2 regions of the Ramlibacter sp. MMS24-I3-19 genome follow, and region 2 is predicted to be linked to the other one. Evidence: riboswitches for the same ligand, from Rfam matches in the RefSeq annotation. Region 2 holds a riboswitch; the other holds the start of a gene.
What was found. A riboswitch is a leader RNA that binds a small molecule or an ion and turns the genes downstream of it on or off. The one in region 2 is predicted to bind S-adenosylhomocysteine.

Region 1 (6,783 bases), 580 kb from region 2:
TCTACGCGGAATCAAGCACTTGCCGCAAGGTCGGCCCGTGCGCGGCCGCTTGCGGCGGTACCATGGCCGGATGTTCAGCTACCGCCATGCCTTCCATGCCGGCAACCACGCCGACGTGCTCAAGCACCTGGTGCTGATCGCCTGCCTGCGCCACATGACGCAGAAGGACACGGCGCTCTGGGTGGTCGACACGCACGCCGGCGCCGGCCTGTACCGCCTCGATGGCGACTACGCGGGCACCTCCGGGGAAGCCGCCGAAGGCATCCTGAAGCTCGCCGCCGCCATCAAGGCCAAGGGCGCCGAAGGCGAGCAGGCGCTCGCCCCGGCGCTGGCCGACTACCTGCAGGTGGTGCGCAGCTTCAACAAGGAAGGCCAGTGGCGCATCTACCCGGGCTCGCCCTTCATCTCCCAGCACCTGCTGCGGCAGGAGGTTCGCGACAAGCTCAAGCTGTTCGAGCTGCATCCCACCGACAGCGGCACGCTCGCCGCGAACATCGCGCAGCTGGGTGCGGGCCGGCAGGTGGGCATCGCACGCGAGGACGGCTTCGAGGCGCTGAAGTCCGTGCTGCCGCCGCCGTCACGCCGCGCGCTGGTCCTCATCGACCCCAGCTACGAGATCAAGACCGACTACGCCAAGGTGGCCGCCACGCTGCGTGACGCGCTCCAGCGCTTCGCCACCGGCACCTACATGGTCTGGTACCCCGTGATCCCGCGGCCCGAGGCGCACGAGCTGCCGCGCAAGCTCAAGACCCTGGCGAACTCGTTCCGCAAGCCCTGGCTGCATGCCACGCTGGCGATCGGCCAGCCGGAGCAGGCCGCCACCGTTCCCGGTGAACCCAACCGCCCGGGCCTGACGGCCAGCGGCGTGTTCGTCGTCAACCCGCCCCACATCCTGAAGGCGGCGCTGCAGCAGGCACTGCCGCAGCTGCTGGAGATGCTGGGGCGCGGCCGCGGCCAGGGACAGGTCGTCGAGGCGGGTGGCGGCTAGCGCTTCACCGGTCCGAGCTCGGCGCCCGGAGGTGCCTCCAGCAGCACCACGTTGCGCGTGCCCAGGGTGACGATGCCCAGCGCCCGAGCGGCCGCGAAGCTCACGTCGATGATGCGCCCACCCGAATAGGGCCCGCGGTCGTTGATGCGCACCACCACGCTGCGACCGTTCGCGGGATTGCGCACCAGCACGCGCGTGCCGAACGGCAGCGTGGGATGCGCCGCGGTGTAGGCGTTCATGTCGAACTTCTCGCCGCTGGCGGTCTGCCGGCCGTGGAAGCCGAGCCCGTACCACGAGGCGCGGCCCTGCGCCAGGATCGTGGGCGCGCCCTGCTCCACTTCACCGGTGGACGATGCCACGCCGCCGCGCGAGGCGCAGCCGGTCAAGGCTGCCGCCAGGAGGCAGGCCGCAAGCGCGAGCCTCATGCCCCCAGCCTCCGGCAGATTTCCAGCGTCGCCTTCGCCTGGTTCATCGTGTAGAAGTGAACGCCCGGCGCGCCGGCCTTGCGCAGCTGCTCGCACAGCGCGGTGACCACGTCGAGGCCGAAAGCCTGGATCGATGCGCTGTCGTCGCCGAAGGCCTGCAGCCGCAGACGGATCCAGCGCGGCACCTCGGCCCCGCAAGCATCGGAGAACCGCAGCAGCTGGCTCGAGCTCGTGATCGGCATGATGCCCGGCACCACCGGTGTGTCCACGCCGCGCTTGCGCAGTTCCTCGACGAAGCGCAGATAGGCATCGGCATTGAAGAAGTACTGCGTGATGCCGGCGTCGGCACCCGCCTCCACCTTGGCGATGAACGCCTGCAGGTCGGCCTCGGGCGACTTCGACTGCGGATGCACCTCGGGATAGGCCGCGACCTCCAGGTGGAAGCGCCGCCCCGTCTCGCCGCGGATGAAGGCCACCAGGTCGCTGGCGTAGCGGAACTCGCCGCCCAGGCCATAGCCGCTGGGCAGGTCGCCGCGCAGCGCGACGATGCGCTGCACGCCGGCATCGCCATAGGCGGCCAGCCGCTCGCGGATGCTGTCGCGCGTCTGCCCGATGCACGACAGGTGCGGCGCGGCCGGGCAGCCCTCGGCCATGATCTCGCGCACGGTGGCCAGCGTGCCTTCCTGGGTCGAGCCGCCGGCACCGAACGTGACCGAGCAGAACTCCGGCCGCAGCGCGTACAGCTTCTGCCGCGCGGCGCGCAGCTTCTCGGCGCCTTCGGGCGTCTTGGGCGGGAAGAACTCGAGGCTGATGGGGAACGTCATCGTGGCTCCTTGCGCGCCAGAACGAAGAATTCGCGGTTGCCGTCGCCCCCGCGGATGGGACTGTCGAACCAGGCCTGCACCTGCAGGCCTGCGGCCGCGCAGGCGTCGCGGATGCGCCGCTCGACCTGGGGATAAAGCGCGTCGTCGCGCACGATGCCGCCCTTGCCCAGCTGGGCCGGCTGCAGCTCGAACTGCGGCTTGGCCAGCATCAGCAGCTGGCCGCCCGCACGAAGCAAGGGGGACAGCGCGGGCAGCACCAGCGTGAGCGAGATGAAGGACAGGTCGCCGACCACGAGGTCGAAGTCCGCCTGCACGCCCGCCGCTCGCAGCATGGACCGATCGAGCTCGCGTGCATTGATCTTTTCCAGGGCGACCACGCGCGCATCGGCACGCAGCTGCTCGTGCAGCTGGCCATGCCCGACGTCGACGCCGACCACCTGCGTGGCGCCGCGCTGCAGGAGGCAGTCGGTGAAGCCACCGGTGGACTGGCCGACATCGAGGCAGCGCCAACCCTGCACATCCAGCCGCGCCGCAGCGAGCGCGCCTTCGAGCTTGAGCCCGCCGCGCGAGACATAACGCGTCTCCGCGTCGTCGCACAGCTCGAGCTGCGCCGACGGCGGCACCTCCTCGCCGTTCTTGGCGACGTCGTGCCACGCGCGGCCGTCATGCCAGCGCAGTCCCGCGGCGATCAGCCGCTGGGCCTGCGAACGCGTGGCCGCGAGGCCGCGTTCGACGAGGAGCTGGTCGGCGCGCATGGCGGGAGCCTGTCATGCCGGGCTCGACCCGGCATCCAGCGACTGCGCCGATACCGGCACCGGTCTGGATTGCGGGTCAAGCCCGCAATGACAGGGTGTGCATCAATAGCGGTACGTGTCCACCTTGTACGGCCCCTGCTTGCTGACGCCGATGTACGCGGCCTGGGCGTCGGTCAGTTCCGTCAGCTGGGCGCCCAGCTTGGACAGCTGCAGGCGGGCCACCTTCTCGTCCAGGTGCTTGGGCAGCACGTAGACCTGGCCGACCTTGTAGTCGTTGGGCTTGGTGAACAGCTCGATCTGCGCCAGCGTCTGGTTGGCGAACGACGACGACATCACGTAGCTCGGGTGGCCCGTGCCGCAGCCCAGGTTTACCAGGCGGCCCTTGGCCAGCAGGATGATGCGCTTGCCATCCTCGAAGATGACGTGGTCCACCTGCGGCTTGATCTCTTCCCACTTGCACTTCTTCTCGAGCGACGCGACGTCGATCTCGTTGTCGAAGTGGCCGATGTTGCAGACGATCGCCTGGTCCTTCATCTTCGCCATGTGGGCGTAGGTGATGACGTCGCGGTTGCCGGTGCAGGTGACGAAGATGTCGGCCTTGTCGGCGGCGTACTCCATCGTCACCACGCGGTAGCCTTCCATGGCGGCCTGCAGCGCGTTGATCGGGTCGATCTCGGTCACCCACACCTGCGCCGACAGCGCGCGAAGCGCCTGCGCCGAGCCCTTGCCCACGTCGCCGTAGCCAGCCACGAGCGCCACCTTGCCGGCCACCATCACGTCGGTGGCGCGCTTGATGCCGTCCACCAGCGATTCGCGGCAGCCGTACAGGTTGTCGAACTTGCTCTTGGTGACCGAGTCGTTGACATTGATCGCGCGGAACTTCAGCAGGCCCTTGGCGGCCATGTCCACCAGGCGGTGCACGCCGGTGGTGGTCTCCTCGGTGACGCCGATGATCTCCTTGGCCTTGCGCGAGTACCAGGTCGGGTCTTCCTTCAGCTTCTTGCGGATCGACGCGTGCAGGATGCGCTCTTCCTCGCTCGAGTGGGTGTCGATCAGCGACAGGTCCTTCTCGCAGCGCTGGCCCAGGTGCATCAGCAGCGTGGCATCGCCCCCGTCGTCCAGGATCATGTTCGGGCCTTCGCCCTCGGTGCCCTTGGCGCCGAAGTCGAAGATGCGGTGCGTGTAGTCCCAGTAGTCCTCGAGCGACTCGCCCTTGATCGCGAACACCGGCGTGCCGCCGGCGGCGATGGCGGCGGCCGCGTGGTCCTGGGTCGAGAAGATGTTGCACGAGGCCCAGCGCACGGTGGCGCCGAGCGCCTGCAGCGTCTCGATCAGCACCGCGGTCTGGATCGTCATGTGCAGCGAGCCGGTGATGCGGGCGCCCTTCAGGGGCTGGCTCTTCGCGAACTCGGCGCGGATCGCCATCAGGCCGGGCATCTCGGTCTCGGCGATGCGGATTTCCTTGCGGCCCCAGTCGGCGAGCGACAGGTCGGCGATGGCGCTGTCTTGCGCGGCGGTCTTGAGAACGGCGTTCATGGTGGCTCCAAAAGCTGTGTTTCGGTCAACCACTGCCGGGTGCTGGCTCACCGCACGGGACAGTGGGTGAGCGTCGTTGCGAAGATTTCCGAGCCTCACGCCGTACGGCGCTGCAACGCTCCTCGGATGGGGCGCGATTATAGGCGCCGTCGCACGGCCGGGATGGCTCAGGCGCGCGCCGGTTGCCCCTCCGCGCCGGCTGCCTGCCGGTCTTCCGGGCTGTTGGGCACACGCTGGAACCAGGTCGCGATCAGTCCGCCCGAGATGTTGTGCCAGACGCTGAAGATCGCGCTGGGCACGGCCGCCAGGGGCGAGAAGTGGGCGGCCGCCAGTGCTGCGCCGAGGCCGGAGTTCTGCATGCCCACCTCCAGCGACAACGCCTTGCGCTTGGCGACCGGCAACCCGGTCACCTTGCCGAGCAGGTAGCCCAGCAGCAGGCCCAGGCCGTTGTGCAGCACCACCACCGCGAAGATCAGCAGGCCGCTGGCCGCGATCTTGGCCTGGCTCGCGGCCACCACGGCAGCCACGATGGCCACGATCGCAACCACCGACACGAGCGGCAGTACGCCGACGGCGAACTTCACCTTGTCGCGCAGCACCGACTGGGCGATCACGCCGAGCGCAATCGGCAGCAGGACCACCTGCACGATCGACCAGAACATCGAGACGGCATCCACGTGCAGCCACTGGTTGGCCAGCAGCCAGATCAGGGCCGGCGTGAAGATCGGCGCCAGCAGCGTGGTGATCGCGCTCACGGCCACCGACAGCGCCACGTCGCCGCGCGCGAGGAAGGTCATGACGTTCGACGCGGTGCCGCTCGGGCAGCAGCCCACCAGGATCACGCCCACGGCCACTTCGGTCGGCAGCTGGAGGACCTTGCAGAGCAGCCACGCCAGGCCCGGCATGATGACGAAGTGCCCCAGGCAGCCGATGAACACGTGCCAGGGCCGGCGGAACACTTCACGGAAGTCGTCCTTCGACAGGGTCAGGCCCATGCCGAACATGATGATGCCCAGCAGCGGCACGATGTACGCGGCGATCCACTTGAACTGGGCAGGGGCGAAGAAGGCGAGCGCTGCGAACAGCAGCACCCAGATGGCAAAGGTCTTGCCGACGAACTGGCTCAGGCGGACGAGGGCCTGCATGGTGGGGAAATCCTTGCGAGAGTGGCGAAACGGCGGTGAAGCCGGCGCCTTGCGCTGCCGTGGTGCGGCGATGGCAGGTGGACGTCGGGCGGGACCGGGGTGGATGCCGGACCCTGGCCGCCGGGTGGGCGGCGAACCCTGCCGTGGAGCACGGCGCCAGGCGATGCGCTTGTGAGCGAGCCCTTGGGGTTTACCCGGATTCTAGGATCACCCATGACCCATCGTGTCCCGATGGGTCTGTTCCGACGCCGGCGCACGCCCCGCAGCCCCGGGCGCATCGGGTACAACAGCCCATGCCCGGACCCTCGCTCTTCTCCGCCCCGATCGACCCCATGCTCGCCAAGATCGCCGAGGCATTGCCCGACGGCGACGGCTTCCTGTTCGAGCCCAAGTGGGACGGCTTCCGTGCCATCGTCTTCCGCAGCGCCGACGGCGTGGTGATCCAGAGCCGCGACCTGAAGTCGCTGAACCGCTACTTCCCCGAGCTGGAGAAGGTGCTGGCCGAGCAGTTGCCCAAGGGCTGCATCGTGGATGGCGAAGTCGTGGTCGTCGGCCCGCAGGGGCTGGACTTCGATGCGCTCCAGCAGCGCATCCACCCGGCCGCGTCGCGCGTGGCCCGGCTCGCGAAGGAAACGCCGGCCGGCTTCGTCGCCTTCGACCTGCTCGCCGCCGGCGGCAAGCCGGTCATGAACCTGCCGCAGCACGAACGGCGCGAGCGCCTCGAACGCCTGCTGGGCCAGATCAAGCCACCGCTGTACCTGACACCCGTGACCACCGACCGCGCGCTGGCACAGGACTGGCTGCAGCGCTTCGAAGGCGCGGGGCTCGATGGCGTGGTGGCCAAGCCGGCCGATGCGCCCTACCAGCCTGCCAAGCGCGCGATGTTCAAGATCAAGCACGCGCGCACCGCCGATTGCGTGGTGGCCGGCTTCCGCTGGTACAAGGACACGGACGATGCGGTCGGCTCGCTGCTGCTCGGGCTGTACAACGACGCGGGCGTGTTGCAGCACGTCGGCGTCACTTCGTCGTTCACCATGGCCGTGCGGCGCGAGCTGGCGCAGGAGCTCGCACCGCTGCGCGAGAACGCGATGGCCGACCATCCCTGGCGCG
Region 2 (6,783 bases):
GCCTGGATGCCCTGGCCGGCCAGCATCTCCGCCGTCTCCTCCACGCGCTTGCGCGACTGGCAGTAGACGACGCCCGCATCGCCTTCGTGCTCCTGCTCGATGAAGCGCAGCAGCTGCGTGGACGGGTCCTTCTTCTCGACGATGCGGTAGCGGATGTTGGGGCGGTCGAAGCTGCTGACGAACTGCCGCGCTTCCTGCAGCTGCAGCCGTTCGACGATGTCGGCGCGTGTGAGTGCGTCGGCGGTGGCCGTGAGCGCGATGCGCGGCACCGCCGGGTAGCGCTCGTGCAGCACCGCGAGCGCGCGGTACTCCGGCCGGAAGTCGTGCCCCCACTGGCTGACGCAGTGCGCCTCGTCGATGGCGAACAGCGCCAGCTGCCCGCGCTGCGCCAGCGCGTCGAGCTGCGCCAGGAAGCGCGGCGTGGTGACGCGCTCGGGCGCCGCGTACAGCAACGTGAGCTCCCCGCGCTGCAGCCGCTTCTCGACCGCGATCGCCTCGTCGAAGCTGAGCGAGGAGTTGAGGAACGCCGCTTCGACGCCGGCTTCGTGCAGCGCGCCGACCTGGTCGTGCATCAGCGCAATCAGAGGCGACACCACCACGGTGATGCCGTGGTCGGCCTGCTGCCGCGCGATGGCCGGGATCTGGTAGCACAGCGACTTGCCGCCGCCGGTGGGCATGAGCACCAGGGCGTCGCCGCCGGCGCAGACATGGTCGACGATGTCGGCCTGCGAGCCGCGAAAGCGCTCGTAGCCGAAGACGTCGTGGAGGATGGAGGCGGGGGAAGACAAGGGCGCATTCTCCCTGCTGGGCCGTGACCCAACGCAGGGTTCCTACAATCGGCCGACTGCCCGCGTGACTTTTCCTCCTCCATGAAGCCGATCATTTACACCCGTGGCCAGCAGCTGCCCGCCCTGTTGGAGCAGCGCATCCTCGTGCTGGATGGCGCCATGGGCACCATGGTGCAGCGCTTCCGGCTCACCGAGGCCGACTACCGCGGACAGCGGTTCCAGGACCATCCGAAGGACCTGAAGAACAACGGCGACCTGCTGGTGCTGACGCGTCCCGACGTGATCCGCGACATCCACGAGGGCTACCTCGCAGCGGGCGCGGACATCATCGAGACCAACACCTTCGGCGCCAATGCGATCGCCCAGGACGACTACGGCCTGGGCCACATCGCCCGCGAGCTGAACGTCGTGGCCGCGAAGCTGGCACGCGAGGCCGCCGACAAATTCGGCACGGCGGACAAGCCGCGCTTCGTGGCGGGCGCGCTCGGCCCGACGCCGCGCACGGCCAGCATCAGCCCCGACGTCAATGACCCGGGCGCACGCAACGTCGACTTTGAGCAGCTGCGTGCGGCCTACCGCGAGCAGGTCGAGGGCCTGCTCGAGGGCGGCGTCGACCTGCTGCTGGTGGAGACCATCTTCGACACGCTCAATGCCAAGGCGGCGCTGTTCGCGATCGACGAGGTGTTCGAGGCCACGGGCGAGCGCCTGCCGATCGTCATCAGCGGCACGGTCACCGATGCGTCGGGCCGGGTCCTGAGCGGCCAGACCGTCACCGCCTTCTGGTACAGCGTGCGCCATGCGCAGCCGCTGGCGATCGGCCTGAACTGCGCGCTGGGCGCCGCCCTGATGCGGCCCTACATCCAGGAGCTGAGCAAGGTGGCGGGCGATACCTTCATCAGCTGCTACCCGAATGCCGGCCTGCCCAATCCCATGAGCGACACCGGCTTCGACGAGACGCCCGAGGTCACCTCGCGGCTGCTGCGCGACTTCGCCGCCGAGGGCCTGGTGAACATCGTCGGTGGCTGCTGCGGCACCACGCCGGAGCACATCGGCGCCATCCGCGAGGCGGTGGCACCGCTGGCCGCCCGTTCCACCCAGCGCAACTTCTTCTACCGCGAAGCGGCCTGAATCCATGGTCGCGTTGGATGGGCGCCCGCCGGGAGCTTGCGGCTCCCATCCGGTGTCGCTGAAAGCGCGCGCAATGGCTGAGGGACTGGCAAGATGCGGGTTGATCCAACCTCGGCGGTTTTTTGCACGCCCCTGAACCTCCCCATGCCCTGACGACCGGTGCTGCCGGCGGAGCTGCGCCCGTGGCCTGGAGCCTGGAGGAGCGTCTGCGGGCGGCCCTGGAGGCCGGCGGCACCGGCACTTTCCGCTGGGACATCCGCACCGATGAACTGTGGTGGGACACGGCGCTGGACCGGCTGTTCGGGCTGGAGCCGGGCCGGGCCGTGCGCAGCCTCGAGCAGTTCGTGGCCCTGGTGCATCCCGACGAGCGCGCCGAGGTGATCGAGCGCTGCCGGCGCTGCAAGGAGTTCGGCCACGACTTCGACATGGAGTTCCGGGTGGTCTGGCCCGACGGCTCTGTGCGCTGGCTGTACGACCGCGGCCGCACGCTGGTCGGCGCGGACGGCCAACCCCAGGCGATGACGGGCGCCTGCGTCGACATCACCCAGCGCCGCCAGGCCGAGCAGGCGCTGCGCGAGCGCGAGGCGTTCTACCGCCGCACGCTGGAGTCGGTGCCGGGCATCACGTTCACGACGCACGAGGACGGGCGCGTGGACTACATCAGCGAGCAATGGGCGGCGTACACCGGCCGGCCCGTGAAGGAGCACCTGGGCAGCCGCTGGGCCGATGCGTTGCATCCGGACGACCGGTCACGCGCGCACGCGGCCTGGACCGAGGCGTGGCGCGAGCGCAGCTCCTACAGCGTCGAGTACAGGTTGCGCCGCCATGACGGCGCCTACCGCTGGTTCAAGGCGCAGGGCTGCGTGATTCCCGCGACCGGCGATGCGCCCGAGCGCTGGATCGGCACCATCGTCGACGTGCACGACCTGAAGCTGGCGCAGGCGGCGGTGCAGGCGCGCGAGCGCGAGCTGCGGCTGGTGGCGGACAACCTGCCGGACGTGGTGTCGCGCTTCGACCGCTCGCTGCGCCACGTGTTCGTCAGCGCCGCGATCGAGGGCCTGACGGGCCGGCCGGTGTCCGACTTCATCGGCCGCACCAACCGCGAACTGGGGATGCCGGACGACGCGTGCGACCTGTGGGACGGCGTGATCCGGCGCGTGTTCGAGTCTGGCGAGCCAGTCGGCACGCATTTCTTCCTGGAGATCCAGGGGGCGCAGCGCCACTTCACGGCCAGGCTGGTTCCCGAGCGCGACGAAACCGGTGCCATCACGCACGTGCTGAGCGTCACCCGCGACACCACCGACGCGTGGGAGGCGCAGGAAGCCCTGCGCCGCGCCGACCGCCAGAAGGACGACTTCCTCGCCACGCTCGCGCACGAGCTGCGCAACCCGCTCGCCCCGCTGCGCACCGGCCTCACCGTGCTGCGGCGCCAGGCGAGCGCAGGACCGGAGGAGCGCCGGGTGCGCGACATCATGGAGCGCCAGCTGGAACACATGGTGCGGCTGGTCGACGAACTGCTGGACGTGGCCCGCATCAGCCAGGGCAAGGTGATGCTGCAGCGCGAGCCGGTGCCGGCGAGCACCGTGGTGCAGCACGCGCTCGATGCCTCGCGGCCGCTGCTGGAAGCACAGGGCCATGCGTTGACCGTCGATCCCGGCAGCGACGAGTGGCTGGTGCACGGCGATGTCACGCGGCTGGTGCAGGTGGTCGGCAACCTGTTGAACAACGCGGCCAAGTACACGCCCGCCGGCGGCCGCGTCGCGCTGGCCGTCACCGCCACGGCGCATGAGGTGGTGATCGCCGTGGAAGACAGCGGGATCGGCATCCCGCGCGACATGCTCGATCGCATCTTCGATCGCTTCGTGCAGGGCGAGGCCGGCCACGACAGGGCGCAGGGCGGCCTGGGCATCGGCCTCAGCGTGGTCAGGTCGCTGGTCGAGATGCATGGCGGACAGGTCGGCGCCAGCAGCGGCGGCCCGGGCCTGGGCAGCCGGTTCGAGGTGCGGCTGCCCCGGGTCCACGCGGAACGCGCGAGCGCAGCCGTCTCGCCCGCGCCCGCGGCGGCAGGACCGGATCCGCTGCGCATCCTCGTGGTCGACGACAACGTGGACGCCGCCGAGACGCTCGCCATGGCGCTGGAGCTCGAGGGCCACTCGGTCCGGCTCGCGCACGAAGGGAGCGCCGCGATCGAGGTCGCCGAGCAGCACCGGCCGCACGTCGTGTTCCTCGATATCGGCATGCCGGGCATGGACGGCTACGCCATCGCGGCACGCCTGCGCGAACTGCCGGACTGGGAGGACCGCGTGCTGGTGGCGCTCACCGGCTGGGGCGCCGAAGAGGACCGCCGGCGCAGCCTGGCCGCGGGCTTCGACATGCACCTGACCAAGCCGGTCGACTTCGCGGCCGTCGAGCGCCTGCTGACCGACCTGGCGACCGCGCGCTCGCTGGCGGCCGCGGTCAGCAGGCCGCGGCCCCTGGCCTGAGCCTCACTGCGGCTGGAAGCCGCTGGCGCGGATGATCCTGGTCCAGGCCTGCGTGTAGGCGCGTTCGCGGTTCGCGAACTGCTGCTGCGGCATGTAGCCCACCGCCAGGCCCATCGCGGTGAGCTTCTCCTTGACGTCGGGTTGTGCCACCACCTTCGCGAGCGCCTCGCCGAAGCGGTCGATGGCGGCCTGCGGCGTGCCGGCCGGCGCGAACAGGCCGTAGTACGGGACTTCCTCGAACCCGGCCAGTCCCAGCTCGGTGAACGTGGGCGCGTCGGGCACCGCGGCCTGTCGCGCATGGCCCATCACCGCCACGACGCGGATCTTGCCGGCCTTGTGGTTCTCGATGAAGTCGGGGATCGAGCCCACGCCCGCGCCGATCTGGTTGCCCAGCATGTCGGCAATCATGGGGGCGCTGCCGCGGTACGGCGCCGCCTGCAGGTCCACGGAATATTTCTGGCCGATCAGCTTGACCAGGAACTCGGGCACCGAGGCCGGGGCCGGCACGCCGACGTTGCCCTTGCCGCCCTGGCGGCGCACCCACGCGATGTACTCGGGCAGGGTCCTGGCGGGCGTGCCGCCGGACAGCGCCAGCGCGTTGACGAAGGTCGCGAAGCCGGCCACCGGCACGAAGTCCTTCGCCGGATCGAAGCCGGGATTCTTCGTCACCAGCGGCAGGATCGAGATCGTGTGGTCGTGCGTGAGGAACAGCGTGTGGCCGTCGGGCGCCGCGCTCTTGAGCACCTGCGCGGCGATCTGTCCACCGGCGCCGGCGCGGTTGTCGACCACCACCGGCTGGCCCAGTTCGTCCTTCAGCTTTTCGGCCAGCGTGCGGGCGATGGCGTCGGTGCCGCCGCCGGCCGGAAAGCCGACCAGGATGCGGATCGGCGCGTGATCCTGCGCCGCGGCGGGGAGCGCGCAGGCAGCGGTGAGTGCGAAGGCTGCGCCAAAAGCGAGGACGGCACGACGGCCGGAATGGAGCGACATGGGGATTCCTGCGGACGGAAGAGAAACCGCCGATTTTGCGCGACGACCCTGCAGGTAAAATGACGCGTCCCAAGGAGCGTTGCAGCGCCGAGCACGGCGTCAGGCTTGGGAATCCCAACGACGCTCGCCAAGGCCGCGGCCCCGCCGCACGCAAGACCCAAGGTGAGCAGATGTCCGACACCCCCCACGTCCTCCCGATGAAGCTGGCCGGCCTGGAGCCGGTGGCCATCGCGCCCGGCAGCCTGTTCGTCAACGTCGGCGAACGCACCAACGTCACCGGCTCCAAGGCGTTCGCGCGCCTGGTCCTCGCCGGGCAGTTCGAGGAGGCGCTCGCCGTGGCGCGGCAGCAGGTCGAGAACGGCGCGCAGGTGATCGACGTCAACATGGACGAGGCCATGCTGGACAGCAAGGCGGCCATGGTGCGCTTCCTGAACCTGATGGCCAGCGAGCCCGACATCGCCCGCGTGCCGGTGATGGTGGACAGCTCCAAGTGGGAGGTGATCGAGGCCGGCCTGCGCTGCCTGCAGGGCAAGGGCATCGTCAACTCGATCTCGCTGAAGGAAGGCGAGGCCGAGTTCAAGCGGCAGGCGCGCCTGGTCAAGCGCTATGGCGCCGCGGCGGTCGTCATGGCCTTCGACGAGCAGGGCCAGGCCGACAGCTACGAACGCAAGATCCGCATCTGCGAGCGCGCCTACCGCATGCTGGTCGACGAGGTCGATTTCCCGCCCGAGGACATCGTCTTCGACCCCAACATCTTCGCCATCGCCACCGGCATCGAGGAGCACGACAACTACGCGGTCGACTTCATCAACGCGACGAAGTGGATCAAGCAGAACCTGCCCGGCGCGAAGGTCTCCGGCGGCGTGTCCAACGTGAGCTTCTCGTTCCGCGGCAACGACCCGGTGCGCGAGGCGATCCACACCGTGTTCCTGTACCACGCCATCCAGGCCGGCATGGACATGGGCATCGTCAACGCGGGCATGGTCGGCGTGTACGACGACCTCGAGCCGCAGCTGCGCGAGCGGGTCGAGGACGTGGTGCTGAACCGCCGCCCCGACGCCGGCGAGCGCCTGGTCGAGATCGCCGAGCAGGCCAAGGGCGCGGCCAAGGACGAAGGAAAGAAGAACGAGTGGCGCCAGCAGCCGGTGGAGCAGCGCCTGGCGCATGCCCTGGTGCACGGCATCACCGACCACATCGTCCCCGACACCGAGGAGATGTACCAGCAGGTGCTGGCCAGGGGCGGTCGCCCCCTGCACGTGATCGAAGGCCCGCTGATGGACGGCATGAACATCGTCGGGGACCTGTTCGGCCAGGGCAAGATGTTCCTGCCGCAGGTGGTGAAATCGGCGCGCGTGATGAAGCAGGCGGTCGCGCACCTGGTTCCCTACATCGAGGAA

Region 1: another riboswitch for S-adenosylhomocysteine. It lies ahead of ahcY (adenosylhomocysteinase); the one in region 2 lies ahead of metH (methionine synthase).

Annotation. Positions count from the first base shown of each region.
Region 1 is NZ_CP190017.1:1,405,468-1,412,250, reverse strand. Features, by position in the region: gene ACPWT1_RS06960 (23S rRNA (adenine(2030)-N(6))-methyltransferase RlmJ) at 71-988, shown strand; gene ACPWT1_RS06955 (septal ring lytic transglycosylase RlpA family protein) at 985-1,413, opposite strand; gene metF (methylenetetrahydrofolate reductase [NAD(P)H]) at 1,410-2,237, opposite strand; gene ACPWT1_RS06945 (TlyA family RNA methyltransferase) at 2,234-2,992, opposite strand; gene ahcY (adenosylhomocysteinase) at 3,095-4,528, opposite strand; S-adenosyl-L-homocysteine riboswitch at 4,590-4,658, opposite strand; gene ACPWT1_RS06935 (bile acid:sodium symporter family protein) at 4,696-5,673, opposite strand; gene ACPWT1_RS06930 (ATP-dependent DNA ligase) at 5,967-6,783, shown strand, end outside.
Region 2 is NZ_CP190017.1:825,275-832,057, reverse strand. Features, by position in the region: gene recQ (DNA helicase RecQ) at 1-788, opposite strand, end outside; gene ACPWT1_RS04035 (homocysteine S-methyltransferase family protein) at 870-1,916, shown strand; gene ACPWT1_RS04030 (PAS domain-containing protein) at 2,099-4,399, shown strand; gene ACPWT1_RS04025 (Bug family tripartite tricarboxylate transporter substrate binding protein) at 4,403-5,386, opposite strand; S-adenosyl-L-homocysteine riboswitch at 5,452-5,519, shown strand; gene metH (methionine synthase) at 5,584-6,783, shown strand, end outside.